DNA from 2 places in the Maritimimonas sp. 2304DJ26-3 genome. Region 1 is predicted to be linked to the other one. Evidence: riboswitches for the same ligand, from Rfam matches in the RefSeq annotation. Region 1 holds a riboswitch; the other holds the start of a gene.
What was found. A riboswitch is a leader RNA that binds a small molecule or an ion and turns the genes downstream of it on or off. The one in region 1 is predicted to bind S-adenosylmethionine.
Positions count from the first base shown of each region.

Region 2: it holds a riboswitch for S-adenosylmethionine, as region 1 does, so the genes downstream of both, AC1EUV_RS07360 (homocysteine S-methyltransferase family protein) here and AC1EUV_RS11455 (O-acetylhomoserine aminocarboxypropyltransferase/cysteine synthase family protein) in region 1, are expected to answer to the same signal.

Region 1 covers NZ_JBWQOK010000003.1:620,679-633,005, forward strand. Annotated here, with positions in the region: gene AC1EUV_RS11450 (phosphoenolpyruvate carboxylase) at 1-1,523, shown strand, start outside; SAM riboswitch class I at 1,714-1,827, shown strand; gene AC1EUV_RS11455 (O-acetylhomoserine aminocarboxypropyltransferase/cysteine synthase family protein) at 1,940-3,232, shown strand; gene thrA (bifunctional aspartate kinase/homoserine dehydrogenase I) at 3,245-6,643, shown strand; gene AC1EUV_RS11465 (trans-sulfuration enzyme family protein) at 6,648-7,817, shown strand; gene AC1EUV_RS11470 (RrF2 family transcriptional regulator) at 7,833-8,240, shown strand; gene AC1EUV_RS11475 (phosphoadenosine phosphosulfate reductase domain-containing protein) at 8,367-8,990, shown strand; gene AC1EUV_RS11480 (HEPN domain-containing protein) at 8,994-11,081, shown strand; gene cobA (uroporphyrinogen-III C-methyltransferase) at 11,082-11,855, shown strand; gene AC1EUV_RS11490 (precorrin-2 dehydrogenase/sirohydrochlorin ferrochelatase family protein) at 11,849-12,327, shown strand, end outside.
Region 2 covers NZ_JBWQOK010000002.1:507,656-519,982, forward strand. Annotated here, with positions in the region: gene AC1EUV_RS07315 (methylmalonyl-CoA mutase subunit beta) at 1-701, opposite strand, end outside; gene AC1EUV_RS07320 (FtsB family cell division protein) at 701-1,021, opposite strand; gene udk (uridine kinase) at 1,029-1,634, opposite strand; gene AC1EUV_RS07330 (PQQ-dependent sugar dehydrogenase) at 1,723-2,829, opposite strand; tRNA gene AC1EUV_RS07335 (tRNA-Pro) at 2,914-2,988, shown strand; gene AC1EUV_RS07340 (hypothetical protein) at 3,048-4,097, opposite strand; tRNA gene AC1EUV_RS07345 (tRNA-Pro) at 4,261-4,335, shown strand; gene metF (methylenetetrahydrofolate reductase [NAD(P)H]) at 4,369-5,325, opposite strand; gene metH (methionine synthase) at 5,327-7,990, opposite strand; gene AC1EUV_RS07360 (homocysteine S-methyltransferase family protein) at 7,983-8,990, opposite strand; SAM riboswitch class I at 9,042-9,151, opposite strand; gene AC1EUV_RS07365 (protein-disulfide reductase DsbD family protein) at 9,380-11,419, shown strand; gene AC1EUV_RS07370 (aminotransferase class V-fold PLP-dependent enzyme) at 11,474-12,327, shown strand, end outside.

The sequences.
Region 1 (12,327 bases):
TTAAGGTTAACATATTTAAAAATCATTTTGCTTCCTTAGACATTCGTCAAAATCATGATGTACATGAGCAAGTTGTAACTTGTATTCTGAAAAATGCTGGATTCATAAAAAAATCATTAAGCGAGTTGACTAAGAATGATCTTATAGAAATACTTACAAAAAAGAAGGTTAAAGTTAAAGTTAATCCAAAAGCACCTGCTATTATAAAAGATACTATAAAAAACATTGAGCAGCTAAAAGAATTACAAGATAGAAATGGTCAGTTAGGCTGCCATAGATATATTATTAGTAATTCAGAAGATATTTATTCAGTACTTTTTGTTTTTGGGTTAATGCGATGGATTCATAAAGATGATATGCTAGATTTTGATATTGTCCCTCTTTTTGAAACTATGAATGGAATGCGTAATTCAGAAGATATAATGACGCAATTATTCGAAAATGAGCAATATAAAGCTCATTTAAAGAAAAGAAAGAATAGACAAACCATTATGCTTGGTTTCTCAGATGGCACCAAAGATGGTGGCTACTTAAAGGCGAATTGGTCTATCTACAAATCTAAAGAAACATTAACGGCTGTATGTAATAAGTATAAAATTGAAGCAGCTTTTTTTGATGGTAGAGGAGGGCCTCCAGCAAGAGGGGGTGGTAAAACACATCGTTTTTATGCTTCTCAAGGAAGCTCTATTGCTAACAATGAATTACAATTAACAATACAAGGGCAAACAATAACTAGTACATATGGAACAAAAGATAAGTTTCGCTTTAATGCTGAGCAGCTTATCACTTCTGGCCTTTATAATTTTTTACATGGAAAAGACTCATTAATTTCTTCTGATAACAGGATTCTTATTGAAAGATTAAGCGAATTAAGTTTTAATAAGTATGGCGAGTTAAAGAATCATAAAAAGTTTTTGCCATATATAGAGAAAATGACAACGCTTAGGTATTATACAAATGCCAGAATAGGAAGTAGACCTAGTAAGCGAAATACAGATGAAAGGTTGAAACTCTCTGATCTTCGAGCTATATCCTACGTAGGTTCTTGGAGCCAGTTAAAACAAAATATTCCAGGCTATTTTGGTATTGGTACTGCAATTGCTAAAATCAAATCAGAAGGAAATATAGATGATGTTAAGAAACTTTATAAAAATGTTCCCTTCTTTAAAACATTAATTGATAATAGCATGATGTCTTTAACAAAGTGCTATTTTGAGTTAACATCATACATTAAAGAGATTAAAGAATTTGGAGACTTTTGGCAATATCTATATGATGAATATGAGTTGTCTAAAAAAATGATTTTAGAGATTACTGATTCTGAATCTTTAATGGAACACGAAAAGAAATCTAAGAGGTCTATTGAAACACGAGAAGAAATTGTATTACCACTTTTAATTGTACAGAATTACGCTATTCAGAAGTTATTATCAGAAAAAGATCCAAATCTTATTAAAGCTTACAAAAAATTAATTGTAAGATCTCTTTATGGAAATATTAATGCAAGTAGAAATTCTGCTTAACTAATTTTATAGATTTTTTCACAATGAAAATATTTATATATCAGTATAGTTAGTAATTTTTAGGATTTATTGAATTAAGAGTATTATTTAATGACTTATTGATAAAAATTAAAATAAATAGTTTAAAAATTTGGATATTAATTTTTAATAATTGAATATTTGTACTCACAAAGTTCAATTACTTACTGAAATGTTATCAAGAAAGGTGGAGGGATTAGACCCTTTGAAGCCTTAGCAACCCTTTGTTCTATACAAAGAAGGTGCTAAATTCTACTTTAAGCTTAGGCTTACAGATAGATAACCAAACGAAATTACTCTTAGTAATTTCTTAAATTTTCTTATAACATTTTTCTATTAAGTACGCCTAATGGTGGATTTGACTTTTGATTATTTATTAATTTTTAAAAGTAAGAAAAATGAGTACACAAAAATTCGCAACCAACGCGTTGCACGCAGGACACGATGTAAAACAAACATCCGGCACAAGAGCGGTGCCAATCTATCAAACAACCTCGTATGTTTTTAATGATGCTGAGCATGCGGCTAATCTTTTTTCATTAAAAGAATTAGGTTTTATTTACACAAGACTTAACAACCCTACTAATCAAATTCTACAAGACCGCTTAGCTGCTTTAGAAGGTGGTATTGGAGCTGTAGTTTTTGCCTCTGGGACTGCTGCTATTTCAACAGGTTTACTAACGTTATTGAGGGCTGGTGATCATATTGTTGCTTCTAGTAGTTTGTATGGAGGAACATACAATTTATTAAATGTTACGTTGCCTAGATTAGGTATTACAACAACATTTGTTGATGCTTCAAATCCTGAAAATTTTACTGAAGCAGTACAAGAGAATACAAGAGCTTTTTTCGTTGAATCTTTAGGGAACCCGAAATTAGATGTATTAGACCTAGAGGAAATTTCAAAGCATGCAAAAACAGCCAGAGTTCCTTTTATAGTAGATAATACGGTTGCAACTCCTGCACTTTTGAATCCTATAGAACACGGAGCTAATATTGTTATCCATTCACTAACCAAATATATCGGAGGTCAAGGTAATTCTTTAGGAGGTGTAATCATAGATGCTGGAACTTTTGATTGGTCGAGCGGAAAGTTTCCTGAATTTACAGAACCTTCAGCAGGATACCATGGATTAGTATATCATGAGGCTTTAGGGGCGGCATCGTATACATTCAAGTTAATTTTAGAAGGATTACGTGATTTTGGTGGCGCATTGAGTCCAACAAATGCCTTCAATATTATTCAAGGATTGGAAACATTAGAAGTTAGAATCAAAAAGCACAGTGAAAATGCGCTAGAATTGGCAAAATGGTTAGAACAACAGGATGAAGTGACTTGGGTCAATTATCCAGGATTAGAAAGCAGTCAATATAAATCATTATCAGATAAATATTTACCAAAGGGCCAAAGTGGGATTGTTACATTTGGGGCCAAAGGAGGTTATGAAGCGGCAAAAAAGATTGCTAATGAAACCCAGTTATTCTCATTGCTAGCAAATATTGGTGATACAAAATCATTAATAATCCACCCAGCTAGTACAACACACCAACAATTATCAGAAGAACAACAAAACGATGCGGGAGTTTCGCAAGATTTGATTCGATTGTCAGTAGGGTTAGAAAATATTGAGGACTTAAAGGCTGATTTAAAGGCTATTTTTTCTAATATTTCTAAAGAAGTAGTTGCCTAAACTAGCGCAAAATTGAAAAGTAATTTATTTCATATTAATATTGATTATACTACAGAGAGTAATGCTCAATTTGAGAATATTCGATTAAGCTATCAGCTTTTTGGAAAAGAATTGGGTACTGCTCCAGTGGTATTAATTAACCATGCCTTAACAGGAAATAGCAATGTAGCTGGAGAAAATGGTTGGTGGAAAGAACTTGTTGGTGAAAATAAGGTTATAGATACAAAACAGTATACAGTGCTATCTTTTAATATTCCAGGTAATGGATATGATGGTTATGTAATTGATAATTATAAAAAATTTGTTGCCAGAGATATAGCCGGAATATTTTTACAGGGTTTACATAAGTTAAAAATTAATGAATTATTTGCAATCATTGGAGGCTCATTAGGAGGAGGAATTGCTTGGGAAATGGTGGTATTAAAGCCGAAAATAGCAAAACATTTAATTCCAATTGCCACCGACTGGAAATCTACTGATTGGCTTATTGCTAATTGTCAAATTCAAGAGCAGTTTTTAGTAAATTCAAGTAACCCTGTTCATGATGCGCGTATGCACGCCATGTTATGTTATCGAACTCCAGAATCATTTAAAGAACGTTTTCAGCGATCTAGAAATGAGGAGTTGGAAATTTTTAATGTTGAAAGTTGGTTATTGCATCATGGTGAAAAACTACAGGAACGTTTTCAGCTTTCGGCGTATAAATTAATGAACCAGTTATTAAAAACCATTGATGTTACAAGAGGTTTAGAAGAAGGCGCATCCATCTTAGATACTATCCAAGCAAACATTCATATAGTTGGTGTTGATTCAGATTTGTTTTTTACGGCAGAAGAAAATAGAGAAACGCAAAAACAATTGGCACTATCGAACGATAATGTTACCTACAATGAGATTACTTCTGTACATGGGCATGATGCTTTTTTAATAGAGTATCAGCAATTAGAAAAAATTATTGCACCCATATTTAATAAAAATTCAAAGAATAAAAGAATGAAGATTTTAAAATTTGGAGGAAAATCATTGTCTAATGATGGAATTCATAATGTGATCTCTATTATAGAAAATAAGATAAATGATGGAGAGCATATAGCAGTAGTTGTGTCCGCTAGAGGAAGTGCAACGGATGTTTTAGAAAATATTTTAAACAAAGCTGCTAAAAATCAAACGTATATAGAGCAGCTGGACGCGTTTAAAAGAGAGCAAACTTTGTTGACGCCACTGTTAGATTTTTCGTCAGAATTTTCTCGTTTAGAGAACCTGTTTGAAGGCGTAAGTTTATTAAAAGATTTTAGTACCAAAATTAAAGATGAAGTATTAGCACAAGGAGAATTATTAGCTATAAAAACTATTTCTGAATTACTGCGTCAAAAAGGAATCGACGCAAAAGCAACTGATGCTAGATCATTGTTAAAAACAGATGAGAATTTTGGTAATGCGCAGCCAATTATAGAAATTTCAAAAGAAAATGTAAAAAAACATTTTAAGCAATTTAATGGAACAACTGTTAATATTGTTTCAGGTTTTATTGCGTCGAATTTAAAAAATGAAACTACAACATTAGGTAGAAATGGAAGTAACTATACAGCTTCTTTACTTGCTAACTATTTAGATGCAGAAGAATTACAGAATTACACACATGTAGATGGGATATACACCGCGAACCCCGATTTGGTGGCCGATGCAAAAAAAATCAAAGAATTATCATTTTCTGAGGCAAATGAATTAGCCAATTTCGGAGCGACTATTTTGCATGCGAAAACGATCATTCCTTTACTAGAAAAGAATATCAATCTAAGGATACTTAACACATTTAATCCAAATGATGAAGGTACTTTAATTACATCCAAACCAAAGAATGATGGAATCAAATCTATTTCTGTTCAAGAAAATGTTGTTTTGATAAATTTTGAAGGAAGAGGTTTATTAGGTAAAGTAGGAGTTGATGCAAGAATTTTTAAAGCGCTAAGTACACAAAACATTAATGTAAGTATTATTTCACAGGGTTCATCGGAAAGAGGAATAGGACTTGTGGTTGATGAAGAAGTAGCAACAAAAGCAGTTGTTGCTTTAGAAAAAGAGTTTGAAAATGATTTTTACACAAAAGATGTGAATAAAATATCAATAATAGATAATGTAGCAGTAATATCAATTATTGGGTTAGACCTGAGTAAATTTCATTTGTCTTATAATGCTCTGATAAAAAATCAAATAGTTCCATTATTATTTAACAATACAATTACAGGTAAAAACGTAAGCCTTGTAGTCAATAAAAATGAATTACATAAAGCGTTAAATGTGATTCACGGTCAAGTTTTTGGTATCGCAAAGAAAGTGAACATTGCTGTTTTTGGTAAAGGATTAGTGGGAGGTACGTTAATAAATCAGATTATTGAAAGTGCGGAATCTATTTTAGATAGAAGAAAAATTCATCTAAATATTTTCGCCATTGCAAATTCTAAAAAAGTAGTGTTAACTAAAGAAGGAGCAACCTCAAACTGGGAATCTGACCTCGATAAAAATGGGATAGTGAGCAATAGCGTAGAAGAAGTTATTACGTTTGCGAAACATCACCATTTGGAAAATTTAATTGCTATTGATAATACGGCAAGCTCAGATTTTGTTGAAAATTACATTCCTTTGATTGAAGCTGGTTTTGATTTAGTTTCGTCAAATAAAATAGCAAATACACTTTCGCATACATTTTATAAAGAATTGCGTGAAAAACTGAGGTTTTACAAAAGGACTTATCTCTACGAAACAAATGTAGGTGCAGGTTTACCTTTGATAGATACGATACGCCTATTACATGAGTCAGGTGAAAACATTACAAAAATTAGAGGTGTTTTTTCTGGAACTTTGAGTTATATTTTTAATCGCTTTTCTGCAGACGATATTCCATTTTCGCAAGCTTTACAAGAAGCTATCGGTAAAGGGTATACTGAGCCAGACCCTAGAGAAGATTTAAACGGTAATGATGTTGCTAGGAAGTTATTGATCTTAGCAAGAGAATTGGATTTAGAAAATGAATTTGAAGATATTAATATTGAAAACTTAATTCTCCCTGAATTAAGAGATATTTCTTCGAAATCTTTTCTGGACGATTTGGAGAAAATGAATGATTTTTTCAGGTACAAGAAAGAATCTCAAGATAAGAATCATGTATTAAGATATGTTGGTGATTTGTCAGGAGATTTGTTTCAATCAAAAGGGAATTTAGATGTGAAATTGGTATCTGTACCTAAAGACGCTCCTTTAGGATCTTTAAAAGGTTCAGATGCAATTTTTGAAATATTTACAGAGTCTTATGGAGAGCAACCTATTGTTATTCAAGGTGCAGGAGCAGGTTCTAAAGTAACCGCTAGAGGTGTGTTTGGAGATATATTACGATTAGCAAAAAATTACAATTAAAATTATGAGTAAACAGTTTGAAACAGATGCTATTAGAACGCAAACAGAGCGTTCGCAGTTTTCTGAACATTCCACACCTTTATATCTGACATCAAGTTTTGTATTTGATGATGCCGAAGATATGAGAGCATCTTTCGCCGAAGAAAAAGAGCGTAATTTATATAGCAGATTTTCGAACCCTAATACTACGGAGTTTGTAAATAAAGTTGTTACCATGGAAAGCGCTGAAGCTGGTTATGCCTTTGCTACTGGCATGGCTGCTGTATTTTCAACTTTTGGAGCGCTATTGAACGCTGGTGATCATATAGTTTCTTGTAGATCTGTTTTTGGTTCTACACATAGTTTATTCACTAGGTTTTTACCGAAATGGAATATTGAAACAAGTTATTTTAGAGTAAATGAAACTGATAAAATAGAAAGTTTAATAAAACCGAATACTAAAATTTTATATATAGAGACGCCTACCAATCCAGCGGTTGACATTGTAGATTTAGAATTGCTCGGAGAAATTGCCAAAAAGCACAAGCTATTGTTTGTTGTAGACAATTGTTTTGCAACGCCATATCTTCAGAATCCTATTAAATTTGGAGCTGATTTGGTAATTCACTCGGCTACGAAGCTAATGGATGGACAAGGAAGAGTTTTAGGTGGAATTACTGTTGGTAAAAAGGAATTGATCCATGAAATTTATCTTTTTTCAAGAAATACAGGCCCAGCAATGTCTCCGTTTAACGCATGGGTATTGTCTAAAAGCTTAGAAACTTTAAGTATTAGAGTTGAAAGACATTGCGACAATGCATTGAAAGTAGCACAATCTTTAGAAGAGCATTCAAATGTAAATTTAGTGAAGTATCCATTTTTAAAATCGCACCCTCAATTTCAGATTGCTTTAAACCAAATGAAGTTAGGAGGAAATATTGTGGCTTTTGAAATAAAGGGCGGGGTTGAAGCTGGGCAGAAATTTTTAAACGCCATAGAATTATGTTCTTTATCTGCAAATTTGGGAGATACTAGAACAATAGTTACCCATCCAGCATCAACCACACATAGTAAGTTAAGTATAGAGGATAGACTAGAAGTCGGTATTACCGATGGTTTGGTTAGAGTATCGGTTGGTTTGGAATATGTAGATGATATTATTAATGATTTAAAAAATGCGTTGAACAAAATATAATGTTATTTTTGTTTAATGCTTTCGAAGAAAACGAAATATGGTTTAAAGGCATTGGCTTTTATTGCACGTCGAGAACAAGGTGTTCCTGTGCCAATGGGCGAAATTGCTGAAAGTGAAAACATCTCTCATAAATTTTTGGAAAGTATTTTGTTAACACTGCGTAAATCAGGGTTTTTAGGATCAAAAAAAGGTAAGGGAGGCGGAGTTTATCTTATCAAAAAACCTAAAGATATTCGTATGGTTGATGTAATTCGGATATTAGAGGGGCCTATAGCTTTAGTACCATGTGTAAGTCTTAATTTCTACGAGAAGTGTGATGATTGTCTAGATGAAGAATCATGTTCTATAAATAGACTTATGATAGAGGTAAGAGATAGTAACTTAGCTATTTTTAGAAACAGAACACTTCTAGACTTGATGTAATATCATATTCGCAAAAATTTTAAGTAAATTTTATTATTTCTTTATGTGTTTTTTAAGAATAAGAATATACATTTGTATAATAATCCTATTAATCCTATAGGTTTATAAATTTTAAAATTAAACTATATGTTAGAAAACATTGATATTGATTTTTGGAATAAAAAATTAAGAGATAAAACTCCAAATGAAATTATTGATTGGGCTTTGCAACTATCAGATAAAAAGATAGTTACAACTAGTTTCGGTAAGTATTCAGCAGTATTGCTTAGCACTTTTTATAGAAAAGATAAAGATATAAACATCATATGGTGTGATACCGGATATAATATTCCAGAAACATATGATCATGCCTTCTATTTGATGAATAGGTATGAATTAAATGTGCATACATATGTACCATTGCAAACTAAAGCTTATACCGAATATACTATCGGATTACCCACAATTGAGGATGAAAATCATACAAAATTTACAGAAGTTGTCAAGCTAGAACCATTTAGAAGAGCTTTAAAGGAACACCAACCAGAAGTATGGTTTACAAATATTAGAATTAGAAAAACTGAACTTAGAAGTTCAAAAGATATCTTGAGTTTTAGTAAGGAGGGTATTTTAAAAGTAAGTCCTTTTTATTACTGGACAGATGATGATTTAGATGTTTACCTGGATGAAAATAATTTACCAAAGAACAGTACATATTTTGATCCAGTAAAAGCGCTGGAAACTAGAGAGTGTGGCATTCATTTACAATAGATTATGCAAAGTTTTAGAACAGAAATAGAAAATCCAATAATTGAAAAAGACATTATAGAATTAGCAAATAAAATTGAGCTATTTCATAACGGGAAAATTGACGAAGAGAAATTTCGTAGCCTTCGTTTAGCCCGTGGTGTGTATGGTCAACGTCAGCATGGAGTACAAATGATTCGTATTAAATTACCATATGGTAAAGTATTAAGTAAGCAATTACGTAGGATTGCCGATGTTTCAGACAAGTATTCTCGTGGGCGCTTGCACATTACCACGCGTCAAGATATTCAAATTCACTATGTAGATTTAAATAGAACTCCAGAATTATGGGCAGAATTAGAGCGTGATGATGTTACGCTTCGGGAAGCATGCGGGAATACGGTTCGTAACGTAACTGCTAGTGAAACGGCAGGTATTGATACTAACGAACCTTTTGATGTGTCGCCATATGCAGATGCATTATTTAAATTTTTCCTACGAAATCCTATTTGTCAAGAAATGGGCAGAAAATTTAAAGTTTCTTTTTCATCATCGGATGAAGATACGGGTTTATCGTATATGCATGATTTAGGGTTCATTGCCAAAATAGAGGATGGTATACGAGGATTTAAAGTAATGCTTGGCGGTGGATTGGGCTCACAGCCTAGGCATGCAGATACTCTATATGATTTTTTACCATCAGATAAAATAATTCCAGTAATGGAAGGTGTTTTACGTGTTTTTGATCGCCATGGAGAGCGCAAGAGTAGAGCAAAAGCAAGGATGAAATTCTTAATCAAAGATATTGGTTTGGATGCTTTTAAAGCCTTAGTAGAAGCAGAACAAAATGCAATTAAATTTAAAACTATTGCAATAGATGCAAATGCTTATCAGGCTTCAGTTCCCGTACATGTAGAAACTCCTAAAATAGAAATTAAAGATCATAAAGCTTTTGAATTGTGGAAAGCAACAAATCTAATTCAGCAGAAACAAGAAGGTTTTGTAGCCATCGGTATTAAAGTTTTATTAGGAGATTTTTATACAGACAAAGCAAGATTACTCGCAGATTTGGTAGAAAATTATGCAGCGGGAGAAATTAGATTGTCGCTGCGTCAAAATATTGTGATTCCATTTGTAAAGAAAGAGTTAGTTCCATTTTTCTTTCTAGAATTAGGAAAATTGGGTTTTGCAAATCCGGGGTATAATAAAGCCGTAGATATTACCGCTTGCCCGGGTACAGACACTTGTAATTTAGGAATAGCAAGTAGTACGGGTATTGCAGAAGAGTTAGAACGTATTATTAAAACTGAATATCCCCAATATTTAGAGAATAATGATCTTGTTATTAAGATTAGTGGATGCATGAATGCTTGTGGTCAGCATAATATGGCAAATATTGGTTTTCAAGGAATGTCAATTCGCACAAAAGATAAACTGGTAGTACCAGCATTACAAGTATTACTAGGTGGAGGTAATTTAGGGAATGGTAAAGGTTATTTTGCAGATAAAGTTGTAAAAGTGCCAAGCAGAAGAGGGCCTGAAGCATTGCGTAGAATTTTGGATGATTTCGAAACCAATGCTGGAGAATTAAATTTCTTGAACTATTATATTGAGAAAGGAGAAAAGTATTTCTATGAAATGCTAACAGATCTTTCGAATATTGAAAATCTTACTCAAGAAGATTTTATCGATTGGGGTTCTGAAGAAAAGTATGTCAAAGCTATTGGTATTGGTGAATGTGCAGGTGTTGTCATAGATTTAATAGCGACTTTATTCTTAGAAAGTGAAGAGAAAATAGAAAAAGCGAAAGAGGCTTTTGATGATAACGTTTATTCAAACGCTATTTATCATGCGTACAGTTCTTTAGTAAATTCTGCTAAGGCAATGTTGCTATCAGAAAATAAGAAGACCAATAATCAAGCAAGTATTATTAAGCAATTTAACGAATTATTTGTTGATAGCAACAGGATAGAATTAGGGGCGTCTTTTTCTGATATTATTTATCAGATTAAGCAATATGCTCCAAGTAAGGACTTTGCTATAAATTATATACAAAGTGCAGAGCAATTTTTGCAGACTGTTAAAGAGTTTAGAGAAGTTGAACTAATAAAATAAATGAAGATGAAAATACCAAAGCTTACGGTTGTAGGAGCAGGACCAGGAGATCCGGATCTAATTACATTAAAAGCTATTAAGGCATTAAATTCAGCAAATGTTGTACTATACGATGCGCTAATAAATAATGATTTATTATCCTATGCTCCAAAAAATGCGGAGTTGATTTTTGTAGGGAAGCGTAAAGGGTGTTATAGATATCAACAAGAACAAATAAATGAATTGATAGTAAGTAGAGCAAAAAGTGATGGGCATGTGGTGAGGTTAAAAGGAGGAGATCCTTTTATTTTTGGTAGAGGAGCCGAAGAAATAGAATATGTGTCTAAATTTCAAATAAAAACAGAAGTAGTTCCAGGTATATCATCCGCACTTGCAGTGCCTGCTTATCAGAATATTCCACTAACAAAACGCAATAGTGCTGAAAGTTTTTGGGTGATTACCGGTACTACTAAAGATCATAAGCTTTCTAAAGATATTCAGTTAGCTGCTCAATCTAGTGCAACGGTCGTTATTTTAATGGGAATGGGTAAACTACCCGAAATCATTAAGCTTTTTCAAAAAGAAAATAAGCATGATTTAGCTGTGGCTATTATTCAAAATGGTACAACACCTCAAGAACAAATAGGTATTGGCACAGTAGATACAATTATGGGTGTAGTTGTTGAAAAACAACTAAGTAATCCTGCAATTATTGTATTGGGTAATGTTGTAAATCATCGTACTAGTTTATTGCAAATTCAACAAGAAATTCAATTAAAAACAGCATTATGTTAGAAGGTAAAAATGAATTGTATCCTATTTTTTTAAAAGTAAATCAGCTTAATGTATTAATTGTCGGTGGTGGTAAAGTCGCTCATGAAAAATTATCCTTTCTTTTAAAGTCTAGCCCTAATGCTCGTGTGGCATTGTTAGCGCTAGATTTTTCTAAAGAAGTGATTGAATTGGCACGTAAACACAATATCATCTATATGATAAGACCCTATTCAAGTAATATTTTACATAAACAACATATTGTTATAGCCGCTACAAATGATAGAGAAGTCAATAAGCAAATTTATCATGATGCAAAGACAAAGCAATTACTGGTAAACGTTGCCGACACGCCGGATTTATGTGACTTTTATCTTGGCGGAATTGTGACAAAGGGAAATATTAAAATTGCAATTTCAACGAATGGTAAATCACCTACAATGGCAAAACGTTTGCGTCAATTTTTTGAGCAAATAATTCCTGATGAAATAGATGA
Region 2 (12,327 bases), on a different contig from region 1:
AATTGAAAAGACTTCTCGACTTCACTCGTAATAACATTTTTATCGTTTGTAATAACGTTTAGGTATTCATTGGCATGTGCCAACGCATATGCTATTTGTTGTACACTATTTGCTCCTGCGTTTTGATACAAACTAACATCAACACCTATTACGTTTACCTTTTCAGATGACTTAGAAAGTAAATTTTTAACAATTTGAAAATCAGCATCCTTGTTTCTAAACCAATTACCATCTTTAGCAAGTCGACCGATTGGATCGATATTAAGAAATACTTTATAATCTTTAGTCCTTTCTATAAGATCGGTATAAAAACTTTCTGAAAGGAAATTTAATTTAAAATAAAGATATCCTTCGACTTCGTTTGGGGTAACATTCTGTAGAAGTTTTTCAATATCAAAAGGTTCATTACCTTCAAACTTTATGGTAGTTGCACCACGACTTAAGGCATCTTTTGCCAAAAAATTTGCTATTTGCTCATCTGAAATAAAAATAGATTGACAAATAGCTGTTTCGCCATCAACTTCAGGAACCTCTATAGTTTCAAAATTATCTTGATGGTAGAAAGGTTTTACTTTTATTCCTTCATTTGATTCCCAAATCAGAGTTTCATTATAATCAGCTCCTTTAAGATCAACTTGAATCTTTTGCTTCCATTGTTTTGCTGATACCTTATCAAATTCGTTAAATAAAAACTCACTCATTATTTCTCTTTTAAGGTATCAAATTCAATAATATAAATATCTTCATTTTTCTTTTTCATTCTATATTCTTCACGTGCGAATTTTTCCAATGAATCTGGATCTTTCAAATTTTCTATAACCTTTTTATCACGTTTGATTTCGTCTTTATAATAATCAGTAGATTTTTCGAGTTTATCAATCTCTTTATCTAATTCGCGATGGTTTAAATAGGAATTCTCGTCGAAAATTAGCATCCAAACTAGAAATATCAATATAATAATAACATATCTATTACTAATAAATTTCACAAAAGGCTTATTTCTAAATTGTTTGAATGTCATCTAAAACCTATAATTTCTCATTAATAATAGTCTTAACAATATCTACCGCAACAGTATTGTATTTATTATTAGGTATAATAAGATCTGCATATTCTTTCATAGGTTCTATAAACTGCTCATGCATAGGCTTTAAGGTTTCATGGTATCGCTGCAACACCTCATCCATGTCTCTACCTCGTTCTTGAATATCACGTTTTAACCTTCTTATTAATCGTTCGTCTGAATCAGCATGAACAAATACTTTAATGTCTAATAAATCACGTACTTTTCGCTTTGCAAAAATTAAAATACCTTCGACTATAACCACCTTACTTGGATGTGTCTTTATGGTATCTTTTGTTCTATTATGAGTAGCAAATGAATATACTGGTTGCTCTATGGCATTACCCTTTTTTAAATTATTTAGATGTTCAACTAATAATTTGAAATCGATAGCTCTAGGATGATCAAAATTAATTTTAGAGCGCTCATCAAAGGTAAGATTATCGGTTGCTTTATAATATGAATCTTGAGAAATTACAGTTACTTCTTCGTCTGGCAATTCATTTATTATTTGGTTTACTACAGTAGTTTTACCACTACCCGTACCCCCAGCAATTCCGATAATAAGCATGAAAATTAGTTTATTTGGTTAAGGCAAAGTAACTAATTATTTTAATCTTTTTAAATAAAGTTTTTTGATTTGTAAAAACTGTACAGAGTTAGTTCTTTTGAATCATTTTGACAATTCCTAAATTTTCTACTCCCAAATAAATATAACCATCTGATCCTTGTTGTATACTACGCACACGACCTATACCATCTAATAACCGCTCCTCTTTCACAATTTTACTTCCATCAATTATACATCGATTTAAATATTGGAATCTAAGAGACCCGACTAATAAATTACCTTTTAATTCAGGGTAAACATTACCAGTAACAAATGTCATTCCGCTTGGAGCTATAGACGGTGTCCAATAATGAATAGGTGACACCATCTTTGGTAAAGATGTATGTTCAGTAAATGATGTTCCGTCATAATTTATACCATAACTAGCCAAAGGCCAACCATAATTTTCACCTTTTTTTATAATATTTATTTCGTCGCCTCCTCTTGGACCATGTTCGTGAGTCCATATTTCTCCTGTAGTAGGATGTTTTATCATTCCTTGAGGGTTACGATGGCCATAAGAAAAAATTGCAGGTTTAGCGTCAGTACTATTTACAAAAGGATTTTCTGAAGGAATTGAACCATCATCGTTTAAACGATATACTTTACCACCATCTCTTGTAATATCTTGTGGGTTCACATCTCTATTACCACGATCACCAATTGTAAAATAAAGATACCCTTCATTATCAAATTCAATTCTTGATCCGAAATGCTGTCCTCTACCGGTATTTGGAGTAGCTTTATAAAGTAATTGCTTATTAATAATTTGATTATTATTTAGTTTAAATCTCATTATCGCAGTATTAGCACCATTACCTGCACCTTCAGTAGATGCATAAGAAATATAGATCCATCCATTTTCACTATAGTTAGGGTGCAATTTAATGTCCATTAGTCCTCCCTGACCTAATAATTCAACTTCAGGCAATCCATTTATTTCGGACTTCTTATCCCCTTTATATTGAATTAATTTCCCTGACTTTTCATTAACAAGTAAAGAATTATCAGGCAAAAATGTAAAACCCCAAGGGTTATATAAATCAGGCACAATAACTTCATATGTATATTCGGAGTTCTTAGGCGTACTCTTCTGAGCACAAGCAGAAAAAGTGATTAGAAATATGAGTGCACAGTTATAAAATAAATGTTTCATTACAGGAGTGTTAAGTGAAGTGAATTTACAAATAATAATCTATTGTAACTGTTAAGAAAAAGCATATATTTGCAAACTTATTTTCGGGGTGTAGCGTAGCCCGGTTATCGCGCCGCGTTTGGGACGCGGAGGTCGCAGGTTCGAATCCTGCCACCCCGACAAATTAAATTCTGGCAGAAACAAATTTTCTAACTGAAGAGTCTAGTTTTAATAATTGATTACTTTGTTCGTGCCTTACTCACTATTTTCTTATTAAATTGATTAGTATCTAGTAATGTATTATAAAAACTTAAGATAAACATTTTAGCTTCTTTAAATTTATCTTTATCATCAAAATATGGCTTTATCTCATCAATTACAGTAATGATTTCTTGCTTTTTTTTAATAAAATCTTGCCTAGCTTCTTCAAGATATTTCCGATCTCTTTTAAAACCTCTATACATTCTTTGAGTAACTTTACTAATTGGTAATTGTTCATTTTGAATTTGAGAGACTACTGCATAGCTAGCATTTACTAGACCAGACATATCAAAATCATAAGGAGTACATATTATTTTTTTATTGATATAAAAAAGTTTCTCATTATGTCGATACGCCATAGAATAATCTGTATTAGCAATCATATATTGAAAAAACGCATTTTTTACAGAACAAATATCATCTTGTTGTAAAGGGTGGATTGGTCTTTTTAACACTTTGCCTTGATGTCTTTTTGCAAAATTTAAATCATCTTCTATTAATATACCCTTTATTTTATGCTCTATGGTTTTATTTCCTCTGAGTTCTATAAATTTAACATCTAATAACCTAGTTTTAAAATGATAAGGTGAGATATTTTCATAAATTTTATAAGCTAAATACTCTTTAACAACATTGTCATTAGAACTTTTCTGTCTAAGGCATGGTAATACCATTTTGAATTTTTTGTGTCCTTCAAATAATGTCTCTTTAGATTCTAATTCATTAATCTTTATTTTCACTGGAGCATAATAACAATTTTTAAGCCTATAATTACCTCTTGCTCTTATATCTGCATTTAAGATATTATGAGAACCATCATTATTTAGATATGTTAGGTTAGCTTTTATATATGAGCCTTTCTTGGAATTTTTCTTAATACCTTTTTGTGAATACCTCAACTCAATACCAAGAATTTCCGTTGTATCAAAAAGTAATGTCTCTTTTAACTCATTTATCTTCTGAGAAAACGAAATACAATAAAAAAACAACAAAGAAATTAAAAGAAATTTAAATCTAGACTTTTTCATAATAACTTGGTAGCTATTACAAATATAAGACATTAAAAATCAAACTATTAAAATTATATCAATGTGATATTTTTTAGTTAGCAACTTCAGACGTTATGAATGTTAATATCTCCTAAATTAAACAAGCATTTCTTTAGTAACTTTTTATATTTTTGGAAGCTCTCGGGGTGTAGCTTAGTCCGGTTAAAGTGCACGGCTGGGGGCCGTGAGATCGGAGGTTCGAATCCTCTCACCCCGACAAAGAGATTTAACGAAGTCTTCAATAATATTCTTAAAATACCTTTGAGGCAATTGCTTTAATATTATCACTTTTCCCCATAGAATAGTAATGTAAAAAAGGAACTCCGTTTTTAATAAGTTCTTTACTCTGTGCAATACTCCATTCAATACCTACTTGTCTAACCTCTTTATTGTCCTTACATTTTACAACGGCCATTATTAATTCATCTGGTAGATCTACTTTAAATCGATGCGGAATCAAATTCAATTGTTTTTTTGTTGAAATAGGTTTTAATCCTGGTATTATCGGGACAGTGATGCCTTCTGACCTGCACTTATCAACAAATTCAAAATATTTTGTGTTATCAAAAAACATCTGTGTAACAATGTAATCAGCACCTTTTTTAATTTTCTTTTTTAAGAAATGTATGTCGCTATCAAAACTTGGTGCCTCAGCGTGTTTTTCTGGGTAACCAGCCACACCTATACAAAAATCTGTTTTTGACGTATTTTGTAAATCATCATCTAAATATATGCCATTGTTTAGTTTTTGAATTTGATTTACTAGGTCACTTGCAAAATGATGTCCTTCTTTCTCTGGCTTAAAATAGATTTCACTTTTAACTGCGTCACCACGTAAAGCCACCACATTATTAATCCCTAAGAAATCAAGGTCAATTAAAAAGTTTTCTGTGTCCTCTTTTGTAAATCCACCGCATAAAATATGGGGAATTGCATCTACTTGATATTTATTTTGGATGGCGGCACAAATTCCAACTGTACCTGGACGTTTTTTTACAACTTGCTTTTTAAGCAATCCATTCTCTAATTCTTTAAAAGTATATTCTTCCCTATGATATGTTACATCAATAAAAGGAGGATTAAATTCCATTAAAGGATCAATATTATCGAAAATTGATTGAATATCTTGTCCTTTTAACGGAGGTAGTATTTCAAAGGAAAACAATGTTTTTCCGTTTGCTTTTTTTATATGTTCGGTTACTTTCATGCTAGTTGTTTACTAAATTAGGGCTCAACCATTTTCTGGCCTTATCAATATTTATATCTCGTCTTTTTCTATAATCTTCTAACTGGCCTTCTGTAATTTTACCCAAGCCAAAATATTTAGCTTGTTCGTTGGCAAAATAATAACCACTTACACTAGCAGCTGGCCACATGGCTAAACTTTCTGTTAATTGAACACCAATCTGTTTTTCTACATCTAGTACTTTCCAAATGGTTTTCTTTTCTAAGTGATCTGGACATGCAGGATAACCAGGTGCCGGACGTATACCTTTATAACTTTCTTTAATTAGTTCTTCATTATTAAGGTTTTCTCCAGATGCGTATCCCCAATGTTTTGTTCGTACTTCTTTATGTAAATATTCTGCAAAAGCTTCAGCCAAGCGATCTGCCAAAGCCTTTACCATAATAGAATTGTAGTCATCATTATCAACTTCGAATTGCTCAGCTAGTTCTTGTGTTCCAAACCCTGTCGAAACACAAAAACATCCCATATAATCTTGTAATTCTGAGTCTTTTGGAGCTATAAAATCAGCTAAAGCAAAGCTTGGTTTACCTTCTCGCTTCTTTAATTGCTGTCGCAGCGATAGGAATTTATACGTCTTATTATATACTTCAACTTCAATATCATCATCATTTATAGAATTTGCAGGGAACAATCCGAATATAGCTTTTGCCTTTAGTAATTTTTGAGTTACAATTTTATCTAAAAGTCCTTTTGCGTCCTTATATAGTTCTGTAGCTTGTTTACCTACAACTTCATCTTCAAAAATAGCCGGATACCTTCCATGTAAATCCCAAGAACGGAAAAAAGGGCTCCAATCAATGAAATCTACTAATTTTTTTAAATCAAAGTCTTCAATGACTTGTATACCTAAACTATTTGGTTTGGCTATTTTAGAATTATTCCAATCAATTTTGAACTTTCTTTTGCGTGCTTCTTCAATAGAAACATATTCTTTTTGTTTACTTCTATTTAAAAACTGCTCTCTAAACTTAATATACTCATCTCGGATTTGACTTTTATAAATCTTATTATTTTCCTGTAATAAGTTACCAACTACAGTTACAGCGCGTGATGCATCATTTACATGAACAACTGTATTTTGGTATTTCGGTGCTATCTTTACAGCTGTATGTGCTCTAGATGTTGTAGCACCCCCAATTAACAATGGAATATTCATTTGTTGTTTATCCATTTCATTAGCGAGGTATACCATTTCATCTAATGAAGGAGTAATCAAACCGCTTAATCCTATAACATCTACATTTTCTTTTTTAGCTGCTTCTATTATTTTTTCTGGAGGTACCATTACACCCAAATCAACAATTTCATAATTATTACATCCTAAAACAACGCTCACAATATTTTTACCTATATCATGAACATCACCTTTAACAGTTGCCATAAGAATGCGACCAGCCGATTGAGCTTTTCCATCTTTTTCAGCCTCAATAAATGGTTGTAAATGTGCCACGGCCCTCTTCATAACACGCGCCGATTTCACTACCTGAGGCAAGAACATCTTACCACTGCCAAATAAATCACCAACTACGTTCATACCCGTCATTAAATGTCCTTCAATCACCTCTATAGGTCTTGAAACAGATAGTCTTGCTTCTTCAACATCTTCAACTACATGTGCATCTATACCTTTTACTAAACTATGTGTTATGCGATCTTGTAAATTACCACTCCTCCATTCTTTTGCTTTTACAGAATCATCCTTTTTAATCCCTTTTACCGTTTCGGCAAAATCTAGTAATCGATCTGTTGCATCATCTCTTCTATCTAACAATACGTCTTCTACATGTTCTAATAAATCTTCCGGAATATTATCATATACCTCTAACATTGTTGGGTTAACTATACCCATATTCATACCATGCTGAATCGCATGATATAAAAATGCCGAATGCATTGCTTCGCGTACTATATCATTTCCTCTAAATGAAAAAGAAACATTACTTACACCACCAGATACATTGGCATAAGGTAAATTCTCACGAATCCATTTAGTAGCATTAAAAAAATCTAGTGCATTTTTTTTATGCTCTTCCATACCTGTAGCCACAGGAAAAATATTTGGATCAAAAATGATATCCTCAGGTGGAAAGTGAACAATGTCTACTAATATTTTATATGAGCGTTCACAAATTTCTATGCGCCGTTTGTAATTATCAGCTTGCCCTACTTCATCGAATGCCATAACAATAGTTGCAGCTCCATACCGTTTAATCAATTTTGCTTGCCGAATAAATTCTTCTTCTCCCTCCTTTAGGCTGATAGAATTTACTACAGATTTACCTTGGACTACTTGTAATCCAGCTTCAATAATCTCCCATTTAGAGCTATCTATCATTATTGGAATACGAGCAATATCTGGTTCGGACGCAATAAGATTAAGAAAAGTTTTCATAGCATGCACACCATCTAGCATGCCTTCATCCATATTCACATCTAAAATCTGCGCGCCTCCTTCCACTTGATGTCGAGCTACTGCTAGTGCTTCATTATATTTTTCCTCTTTAATCAATCGAAGAAATTTACGAGAACCCGTAACATTTGTACGCTCACCCACATTGATAAAATTACTTTGGGGTGTAACCACTAATGGCTCTAAACCTGATAATGTTAAGTATCTATTCATTTACCTTTTCTATAATTTTTCTAGGTTCATAAGTAGAAGCTACTTCTGCAATTGCCTTAATATGTGCAGGACTAGTGCCGCAACAACCACCAATAATATTAATAAGACCATCTTTTAAATAGCTCTCAATAAATTGTTGCATATCTTTTGGTGATTCATCATATTCACCAAAAGCATTTGGCAATCCTGCATTTGGATGTGCAGATGTATAAAAATTAGATTCTCTAGATAATCTTTGTAAATAGGGTTTTAACTGTTCTGCACCTAATGCACAATTAAAACCTACACTTAATAATGGAATATGAGAAATAGAAATTAAAAAAGCCTCAACAGTTTGACCAGACAATGTTCTACCAGATGCATCAGTAATAGTACCTGACACCATAATTGGAATATCAATTTGCTTTTCATCTTTAACCTCTTCTATAGCAAATAAAGCGGCTTTTGCATTTAATGTATCAAAAATGGTTTCTACCAATAAAATATCTGCACCACCATCAACTAAAGCTTCTACTTGTTGCTTGTATGCAATTCGCAATTCATCAAAAGTCACAGCCCTATAACCAGGATCATTAACGTCTGGCGAAAGACTAGCCGTTCTATTGGTTGGACCAATACTACCAGCTACAAATCGAGGTTTTTCAGGGTTAACATTTGTAAACTCCAAAGCCACCTCTTTTGCTATTTTGGCTGATTGATAATTCAATTCATAGACTAAATCTTCCATTTGATAATCTGCCATTGCAATTGTAGTTCCTGAAAATGTATTGGTTTCTATGATATCTGCGCCTGCTTCAAAATATTTCTGGTGAATTTCTTTAATAGCGTCGGGTTGCGTAATAGATAAAAGGTCATTATTTCCTTTTAGCGAAGTGGGATAATCTTTAAACCGCTCTCCACGAAAGTCTTCTTCAGTAAAATTATACTGCTGAAGCATAGTACCCATAGCTCCATCGAGTATAAGAATTCGTTTTTGTATTTCTGTATAAATGGTAGACATTATTGAATTTTGTATCAATATGTCATCCGAAAAGTAAGAGAATATTACTAGCGGTTATCTTTCAAATTAATAAATAATTTGTAGAATTTAGCACCTACTTTAAAAGAAAAGGGTTGCTAAGGCTTCGTTGGGTCTAATCCCTCTGCCTTTCGTGATAACAATCAATAAATTAATGAACAAGACAAATATTCAATTAAAATAATTTAATATCAAAGTTTTTTCAATGTTTTTTAATTATCCCTACAAACTCATAGCTTAATAATTTATATTGATTGTCTAATATTAAAGCCAAAATTTTCTTAAAATCAACTTTATAGTTTCATTATTTGTAATGATGACTTCAGTTTACCGCCTAAGAAGATTATCTTAGCATCATTATTATTTATAAAATGAAAAAACTATCCATTCTATTTATACTTTTAGGAGTTACATTAAACTCTTTTTCACAAATTTACGAACCTGTAAAATGGACAACTTCTGTTGAAAAAATAACTGAATCAGAATTTGATTTGATTGCAACAGCCACTATAGATCAGGGTTGGCATTTATACTCACAAAGCATTCCCGAAGATGGTCCAATACCTACCACATTTAGCTTTAAAGATATTGAAGGAAAGTATAAACTAATTGGTAAAACTAAAGAAGAAGAAGGTCACGAAGAGTTTGATAAAGTATTCGAAATGAATATTAAATACTTTGAAGACAAAGCTTCCTTTAAACAGCGAATTCAACTCTTAACTGAGGATAAAATTGATATTACTGAAACAGTTGAGTTTATGGTTTGTGATGATTCTAATTGCTTACCTCCAACAGAAGTTGAATTAAACTTTTCTGCACAAGGTGAAGCTGCAACAGACATAAACATCTCAAATAACACATCTGAAAATGTTAGTAATGTAGCAAATGATAATTCCAAAAGTGATATTAATAATAGTGTCTCGAAGGATAAAATTACTAAGAAAGAAAAGAAAAAAAGTAGAGGCCTTCTAGGTATTTTTCTAATTGCGTTCTTCTCTGGTTTTGCCGCCCTTTTGACACCTTGCGTTTTTCCCATGATACCAATGACTGTAAGCTTTTTTACAAAACAAAGTAAAACTAGAGCAGCAGGTATCAAGAATGCTATTATTTATGGCTTATCTATCATTATAATTTATGTTTTATTGGGCTCTTTAGTAGTGGCTATTTTTGGTGCCGATTCGCTGAATGCTTTATCGACCAATGTTTGGTTTAACCTAATTTTCTTTTTATTACTGGTAATCTTTGCAGTATCCTTTTTAGGAGCTTTTGAGCTTACCCTACCCAGTTCTTGGGGTACTAAAGTTGATGCGCAGGCAGACAAAGGTGGACTTATAGGGATATTTTTTATGGCATTGGCATTAGCAATTGTTTCCTTTTCATGTACTGGACCAATAGTGGGAACTTTACTGGTGGAAGCAGCATCAAAAGGTGGTATTGCTCCAATTGTTGGTATGTTAGGATTTTCATCAGCTATAGCTTTGCCATTCGCATTATTTGCAGCATTCCCGGGATGGTTAAATTCATTACCCAAATCTGGTGGATGGTTAAACACAGTAAAAGTAGTTTTAGGTTTTCTTGAATTAGCATTGGCATTTAAATTTTTATCAAATGCAGATTTAGTTTTGCAATTGCATTTATTAGAAAGAGAAGTATTTTTAGCCATATGGATCGCTATATTTGGTGCTTTAACTCTTTATCTTTTTGGCAAAATTCAACTTCCTCATGATTCGCCTTTAACTTACATATCTGTTGGCAGATTAAGTTTTGGTTTAATCGTTTTATCATTTACAATATATCTAATTCCTGGTTTATGGGGAGCACCACTTAAATTTATTAGTGGTTTCCCACCACCTATGCAATATAGCGAGTCTCCTAATGGCGTAGGCTATATGAAATTTTCAAGTAGTGATAATGGAGTTAAAGAATCCCTACCAGAAGGAGCGAAATATGGACCGCATAACATTGTCGCATTTCTAGATTACAATAAGGGAATGGAATATGCCAAAAAAGAAAATAAGCCTGTATTATTAGATTTTACTGGTCATGCCTGTGTAAATTGTCGTAAAATGGAAGAACGCGTATGGTCTGACCCAAAAATTCTTAATATTTTAAAAAATGATATTGTTTTAATTTCTCTATATGTAGACGACAAAAGAGCATTACCAGAAAGTGAACAATATACTTCTGAGACTACTGGTAAAAAGATCAAATCTATAGGTAACAAGTGGAGTGATTTTCAGATAAAAAAATACAAAGCCAATGCTCAACCATATTATGTATTATTAGATCATAATGGTGATAATCTAAATGAGTATTCAGCTTATGATCCTAACATAGAAAGTTACTTGGCATGGTTAAAAGAAGGAATTGGTAATTTTAAAAACAATACTCAAGCTATATTCAGTAACTAAATTTAGCTAAAATTAATAACGATTCTTTATTTTTGTTAAAAATTAACCGAAATAATGGAATCCAAATTTGTAGCTCAAAAAAAAGATTTAGAATCTCACTTTCAGCAATTTAGAGAACACATTATTGGAAATAATTCTTCGTTTGAATCTATCAATGGAAAGCAGAATTTATTATATGCCGATTGGATAGCTAGTGGTAGATTGTACGCTCCTATAGAAGAAACTATGCAAAAAGTAATTGGCCCAATGGTCGCCAATACGCATTCTTTTTCTAGTGAAACAGGTAAAGCTTCTACCTATGCCTATAAACATGCCAGAGAAATCATAAAGAAGCATGTAAATGCTAATGAAAATGATGTATTAGTTACAGCTGGAAGCGGCATGACAGGAGTGTTGTCTCGTCTACAACGTGTAATGGGTTTACGTTGGCCCGATGTTGTATTGGATAAAATATCTATCCCAGAAAATGAAAGACCAGTAGTTTTTATTACACATATGGAACACCATTCTAATCATGTTCCTTGGATGGAAACCATTGCAGATGTAGTTATTTTACAATGTAATGAACATAAACTAGTTTGTCCTCATAAGCTTAAAGAAGCTTTAGAAAAATATAAGGATAGACCTCTTAAAATAGGTGCTTTTACTGGTTGTTCTAATGTCACTGGAATTATTACTCCTTATTATCAGCTTGCCAAGATCATGCATCAGCATGGAGGTTATTGTTTTATAGATTTAGCAGCTTCAGCTCCTTATGTAAAAATAAACATGCATCCTAAAGATCCTGAAGAACGCTTGGATGCTATTTATTTTTCACCTCATAAGTTTTTAGGTGGTCCTGGAACTTGTGGTGTATTGGTTTTTAATAAAGAATTATATAAAACTAGTTGTCCAGATGTACCAGGAGG